Regions from separate parts of the Microbacterium sp. bgisy207 genome, predicted to be linked through region 2. Evidence: predicted binding sites of a transcription regulator. Region 2 holds the regulator's gene; each other region holds the start of a gene.
The links. Region 2 encodes HrcA, which represses chaperone genes, less so after heat shock. Its sites were predicted from a motif close to TTNGCACTCGNNNNNNNCGAGTGCNAA; they were not measured.
Positions count from the first base shown of each region.

Region 1: a site for HrcA is predicted at 758-784, ahead of AC3ENO_RS00845 (Hsp20/alpha crystallin family protein). Genes of this name have one in related genera too.
Region 3: a site for HrcA is predicted at 793-819, ahead of groL (chaperonin GroEL). Genes of this name have one in related genera too.

Region 1 is NZ_JBYIPB010000001.1:179,750-182,011, forward strand. Features, by position in the region: gene AC3ENO_RS00840 (acyl-CoA dehydrogenase family protein) at 1-709, shown strand, start outside; gene AC3ENO_RS00845 (Hsp20/alpha crystallin family protein) at 868-1,329, shown strand; gene AC3ENO_RS00850 (TetR/AcrR family transcriptional regulator) at 1,441-2,049, shown strand; gene AC3ENO_RS00855 (MarR family winged helix-turn-helix transcriptional regulator) at 2,081-2,262, opposite strand, start outside.
Region 2 is NZ_JBYIPB010000003.1:238,721-240,982, forward strand. Features, by position in the region: gene dnaJ (molecular chaperone DnaJ) at 1-931, opposite strand, end outside; gene hrcA (heat-inducible transcriptional repressor HrcA) at 981-2,015, opposite strand; gene hemW (radical SAM family heme chaperone HemW) at 2,119-2,262, opposite strand, start outside.
Region 3 is NZ_JBYIPB010000002.1:226,053-228,314, reverse strand. Features, by position in the region: gene groL (chaperonin GroEL) at 1-761, opposite strand, end outside; gene AC3ENO_RS02760 (cold-shock protein) at 928-1,128, opposite strand; gene AC3ENO_RS02755 (LytR C-terminal domain-containing protein) at 1,258-1,857, opposite strand; gene AC3ENO_RS02750 (DUF3263 domain-containing protein) at 1,857-2,156, opposite strand; gene AC3ENO_RS02745 (DUF2332 domain-containing protein) at 2,166-2,262, opposite strand, start outside.

The DNA.
Region 1 (2,262 bases), on a different contig from region 2:
CGACGGTGACGACTGGGTGCTGCAGGGCCGCAAGATGTGGATCACGAACGGTTCCGTCGCCGACGTCGCGGTCGTGTGGGCCCAGACGGATGACGGCATCCGCGGGTTCGTGGTCCCGACGGATGCCGCCGGCTTCTCGGCGCCGCGGATCCACCACAAGCTGTCGCTGCGCGCATCCGTCACCTCCGAACTCGTCCTCGATGGCGTGCGGCTCCCCGCCGACGCCGTCCTCCCCGAAGTAGTCGGCTTGAAGGGTCCGCTCAGCTGCCTCAACGAGGCTCGATACGGCATCACCTGGGGCGCGCTCGGTGCGGCCCGGTCGTCGCTGCTGGCGGCCCTTGCCTACGCGGGGGAGCGGGTGCAGTTCGGCAAGCCGATAGCAGCGTTTCAGCTCACTCAGCAGAAGCTCGTCGACTGCGTCGTCGAGTACGAGAAGGCCCTGCTGCTGGCCTTCCATCTCGGTCGCCGGAAGGATGCCGGGCTGCTCACGCCGCAGCAGGTGAGTCTGGGCAAGCTCAACAATGTTCGGGAGGCTCTGGAGATCTGCCGCACGGCTCGCACGATCCTGGGCGCCAACGGCATCTCGCTGGAGTACCCGGTGATCCGGCACGCGGCGAACCTGGAGTCGGTGCTGACATACGAGGGCACCGTCGAGATGCACACCCTCGTGCTCGGACAGGCGCTCACCGGCGTCCCCGCGTTCCGCTGACCGGCCGGAACTGTTCGCTCACGGCGATGATCTCGCGCACCCAGACACCTGGCACTCGAGGGCTGCGAGTGCTAATCTGAGGTCAGTTGAGTCACCACGACTCAACTTTCAGAACTCGGCCGGATGTGGCATCCGGCCCCGCTCACAAAGGAGACGAGATGGCAACCTATGACCCGCTCCGCGAGATGGAGCGATTCGCGAACGCACTCTTCGACGGCAACCGGCGCGGCCCGCGTCAGATGCCGATGGACCTGTACCGTGACGGCGACCACTACGTGCTCTCGGCCGACCTGCCGGGCATCGACCCGGGATCGGTCGATGTCGACGTCGACGGTCAGCTGCTGACCATCCGCGCCGAGCGCACGCTCACCTCGCAGGAGGGCGTCAAGTGGATCACGCGCGAGCGTGAGGCCGGCAGCTTCCTGCGCCAGCTGAGCCTGGGACAGGGAATCGACACCGAGGGGATCGCGGCCAGTTACGCGCACGGCGTGCTGACGGTCACGATTCCGGTGAGCCCCAAGGCCCAGCCCCGCAAGATCGAGATCGCGACGGATGCCCCCGCCACGATCACGGTCGACGAGTCCAAGAGCGAGATCCAGGAGACCGGCGCGAGCGCCTGATTCCCGTGACCGACGTCCCCGGCACCGCGCGACGGTGGCGGGGACGTCTCCGTGCGGGGCGGCCCTGAGCGGGTCCGCGACCGGTGGTGGTCTCGCGCGTAGGCTGACGGCATGCCCGAGTACGCCGTTCCTGCACCCAAGCGGAGGCGGGGACGACCGCCCGGCGCGACGTCGACCGCCCGGGAACGCATCTTGGCGGCAGCGATCGACGAGTTCGGTGACCACGGATATGACGGTGCCACCATGCGCGCGATCGCGGCGCGGGCAGAGGTCGATGCGGCCCTCGTGCACCACTACTTCGGAACGAAGGCCGATCTCTTCAGCGAGACCATCGGTGCGCCATTCCGTCCCGATCTTGAGCTGCCCCGGATCCTCGCCGGCCCCCGCGACGGGGTGGGTGAGGGCATCGTGCGCTTCGTTCTCACCGCATGGGACAAGCCGGAGGTGCAGCGCCGCGGCGTCGTGCTCATGCGCGCTGCGCTGGGAAACAAACTGACGACTCCGCTGCTCACCGGCTACCTTTCCCGCGAACTCGTCGGTCGGATCGCCCGCGAGCTCGGGTCCGCGGATGCCGAGTTGCGCGCAAGTCTCGCGGCATCGCAGATCGCGGGCCTGATCGTCGCTCGATACATCGTGAAACTCCCCGGAGTCGCGGGTGCATCGATCGATGACCTCGCGTCGCGGGTCGGCCCCGCGGTGCAGCGCTACCTCCTCGGCTGAGGAGACTGCCCGGGGTCGAAGCGGCCCTCGATCAGCAGTCGTCGACGACGCGGGGTCGGCGCAGCTTCGTGGTCAGGGAGCGCAGCTGCCGGAGTTCGTCGTCGCTCAGACTCGACATCCGTTCGGCGATCGACCGACCATGAGCTGCCGCGACCTTCCGAAACAGCGCGGCGCCGTGGGGCGTGGCCGTCACGATCGCTCCCCGGCCATCGT
Region 2 (2,262 bases):
GCGGGGTGATTCCGCGGCCCTTGATCGTCAACACGTCGCCGGATTGCACTCCGGGCCGCACCTCCAGATCGACGGGCCCGTCGAGCCCGTCGATGGTGGTCGTCGCGCCGAGGATGGCATCGGGCATCGAGACTTCCAGCGTTGCGAGCAGGTCGTCGCCCTCGCGGCTGAACACCGGATGTGTCGCAACGGACACCTCGATGTAGAGGTCACCGTGAGCGCCACCGCCCGGCCCCACTTCACCCGAGCCCGGCAGTTGCAGACGCAGCCCCGTATCCACACCGGCGGGGATGTCGATCGACACGGTGCGGCGCGCCCGTACCCGCCCCTGCCCCTGGCACGTGGCACACGGATACGGGATCGTGGTGCCGTAGCCCTGACAGGTGCCGCACGGCTGCGACGTGACGACGTTGCCGAGCAGGCTTCGGACGGTCCGTTGAATGTGCCCCGTGCCGTGGCAGATGTCGCAGCGCACGGGCGACGTCCCCGGCTGAGTGCACGCCCCCTGGCACGTCTCGCACAGGACCGCCGTATCGACATCGATATCGCGGTGGACACCGAAGACGACGTCCTTGAGGTCGAGGTCGACGCGGACCAACGCGTCCTGCCCCCGCTCCTTGCGCGAGCGCGGCCTGCCGCCCCTGGCCGCACCTCCCCCGCCGAAGAAGCTCTCGAAGATGTCGTTGAACCCACCGAAGTCGCCGGCGGCGCCGAACCCACCGTTCGTCCCGCCACCCATGTCGTAGCGCTGCCGTTGCTGCGGGTCGCTCAGGACATCGTAGGCGTGCGTGACGAGCTTGAACCGCTCCGCGGCTTCCTCACCCGGGTTCACGTCCGGGTGAAGCTCCCGAGCAAGGCGCCGGTACGCCTTCTTGATCTCTTCGGGCGACGCATCGCGCGATACGCCAAGGACCTCGTAGTGGTCAGCCACGGTCACCTTTCTGCATCCCGCTGGTGGCAGCGGGTATCTCGTGCGGGGCTCATCGCCCCTTCTCGTCTTCCGCCAGCAGCCGCGTCAAGTAGCGCGCGACGGCGCGCACCGCCGCAAGGTTGCTCGGGTAGTCCATGCGAGTCGGCCCCATCAGTCCCACGCGCGCGCGGGCGCCCGTCGCATCGTAATCGCTCGCGATGACGGATGCCTCGGAGAGTCCGAATGCTTCGTTTTCCCGCCCGATACTGGCGGCCAGGCCGTTGTCGTCGGCGACCATCTCCCCCATGAGACGCAGAATCGTCACCTGTTCTTCAATGGCCTCGAGCAACGGGTAGATGCTCCCGCGGAAATCGCTCTCGCGCAGGGCGAGGTTCGCGGCTCCGGCCATCACGAGCCGGTCCTGTCGGAACTCGTCCAGTTCCTCCTGCACCACTCGCAGAATCTCGGTGACGGCCGATTGGTGCGGGGTGCGCGCGTCCGCGTCAGTCTGCTCCTCGACGCGCTTGGCGCCTTGCCGCACACTTCGACCGACCAGGAGCGTCGAAACCTCCGCGCGTACCCGGGCGAGATCTGTCTCGTCGAGAGCTCCACTGAGCAGAGCGAGTCGCTGGGACACCCGCCCGGTATCGGTCACCACGATCACAAGGATGCGAGAGGGGTCGAGCGCGACCAGTTCCACGTGGGTGATCGTGGCCTTCGAGAACGACGGATACTGCACGATCGCGACTTGACCCGTCAGCTGAGTCAGGGCGCGGACGGTGCGCGCCAGTGCGTCATCCAGATCACCAGGCCCGTCGAGGAAAGTCGCGATCGCCGCCCGCTGCGCCGGCGAGAGGGGGCGGATCTCGGCCAGATGGTCGACGAACACCCGGTAGCCCTTGTCGGTGGGCACGCGACCGGATGAGGTGTGCGGGGCGGCGATCAACTCCTCGTCTTCGAGGAGGGCCATGTCGTTGCGGATCGTTGCCGCCGATACGCCGAACGCGTGACGTTCGACGATGGCTTTGCTCCCGACGGGCTCGCGGGTGTCGACGTAGTCCTGCACGATCGCCCGGAGCACCTGCAGTCCTCGTTCGCTGACCATGTCGCCTCCTTCCGCATCCGGCGTCGACCGAATCGACCGTGGTGTTGGCACTCACATCCTCGGAGTGCCAATTCTAGCGGATGCCTTCCCCTCGCGGCCCGGGTCACACCGTGAGCGCGCGCACAACGGCGTCGGCGAGCAGCCGCCCGCGCCGGGTCAGGATGATCCGTCCGCGCACGGCTTCTTTGCCGTCCGCCAGGCCATCGGCGACCAGGCCGGCGACGGCGGGACGATTCTCGCGCGGCAG
Region 3 (2,262 bases), on a different contig from region 2:
CCCTCGACGTCCTCAGCGATGATCAGGAGCTCCTTGCCGTCCTGGATCACCTTGTCGACGATCGGCAGCAGGTCCTTGATGTTCGAGATCTTCTGGTTCGCGATCAGGATGTAGGGGTCCTCGAAGACCGCCTCCTGCCGCTCGGGGTCGGTCACGAAGTAGGGGTTGAGGTAACCCTTGTCGAAACGCATACCCTCGGTGAGCTCGAGCTCGGTGCCGAACGTGTTCGACTCCTCGACCGTCACGACACCTTCCTTGCCCACCTTGTCGATGGCCTCGGCGATGAGAGCGCCGATCTCGGTGTCAGCGGCGGAGATCGACGCGGTCGCGGCGATCTGCTCCTTCGACTCGACTTCCTTCGCACCGGCGAGCAGCTCGTCGGTGACTGCCTTGACGGCCTTCTCGATGCCCTTCTTGAGCGAGATGGGGTCAGCGCCGGCCGCGACGTTACGCAGACCTTCGCGCACGAGCGCCTGAGCCAGAACGGTAGCGGTCGTGGTGCCGTCGCCGGCGACATCGTCGGTCTTCTTGGCGACTTCCTTGACGAGTTCCGCACCGATCTTCTCGTACGGGTCTTCGAGCTCGATCTCCTTGGCGATCGAAACGCCGTCGTTCGTGATCGTGGGGGCGCCCCACTTCTTCTCGAGCACGACGTTGCGGCCGCGGGGGCCGAGCGTCACCTTCACGGCGTCAGCCAGAATGTTCAGGCCACGCTCGAGGCCGCGACGGGCCTCCTCGTCGAAAGCGATCATCTTTGCCATGTGTGTCGTCCCTCCCGGACGGGGCTAGGTCTTAGCACTCAGCGATACGGAGTGCTAACCCATTCTGGCACTCGACCATGGGGAGTGCAAGCCGCACGCGACGAAGACGACGAAGGGACGGATGCGGCAGCATCCGTCCCTTCACGAGACCTGTCGTGGGCGGATGCTAGACGACGCGCACGGACTCCGCCTGCGGGCCCTTCTGGCCCGTGCCGACGGTGAACTCGACTTTCTGGCCCTCTTCGAGAACACGGAAACCGGTCATGTCGATGTTCGAGTAGTGGACGAACACGTCTTGACCGTCATCGACAGTGATGAAGCCGTACCCCTTCTCGGCGTTGAACCACTTCACGGTGCCTTGGGCCATGCGTACTCCTGATGCTGGTGGGACACCGTCATCGTATGCACCGAGATCGCGCCGAAACCGCTGCCACGGGAAGTATTGACACGCGCGTCTTCACCTTGTTACGGCCCGGAAACACGGGGGCCGCGCGCGTCAGCCGGTGGGCTCCGGAGTGGGTGCGCCCGCAGCCGTGCGGTCGAGGCCGATCACGATCGTCAGCTGCTTCACGGCGCCCTCGTCGGCTTCTGTCGCCGGGTCGTCGGTGGGCTGGTAGATCGTGCTCTGCTGCACGGCGGCACCCCCGATCACGTCCGCAAGCCCGAGGGCGGCGGCAAGGTCGGCATCCGTCGCGTAGTACACGGTCGTCTCGGGGAAGTCATCGGTTCCCGCTTGACCTGCCAGGACCGTCTCCGGCACCCACCCTGCCGCGATGAGCTGATCCTTCATCTGGGTCGCGAGCCCCGTCTCGGGGGTGGCGTTGAGGATCAACACCGAATAGGAGGTGTCGACGACAGGATCGACCGTCACGGTCGGGGTGGGCTCGGGCGCCGCCTCGGGAAAGAGCACGATACGCCCCGCGACGACGAAGGTCGCAAAGATCCCGACAGCGATCAGGATGACGGTCGCCAGCGCCGCCCAGAAGAACACGACTCCCCCACGCATGTGAGGCTGCTCGGCGCGATGCGCGCCCACCCGTCCGACGTCCTCAGGCAGGTCGTCGAATCGATCGCGTGGGAACGGGGACTTCGGCATCAGACGATCGTACCGATGCCGCCGAGGGAAACCCTGCGCGTACCGGTCGCGGCGTCGCCACCGACCGAACCGGACCGTCCCCCTGCCCGACCACGATCGCGCAGGCGGCGAAGCCGTCCCATCAGCAGCGGGTCGTACGCTTGCGCGTCGACCGAGTCCAGCATCCGCACCAGCAGCTGGTAGTACCGCGCAGGCGACATCCCCAACGTCTGGCGAATCTGTTCCTCTTTCGCCCAGCCGCGCAGGCGGCACGACGATTCGAAGTCGAGAATCGCGCGTTCACGCTCGTTCAAGGGCACGGTGCGAGGTTATCCGCGAGCTGCGACATCCGCGGCGCGCCACTCCACCCATGCTCCGAGCGGGTCGACGACGGCAAGCGCTCTCTCGTCCATCCCCAACACGAAA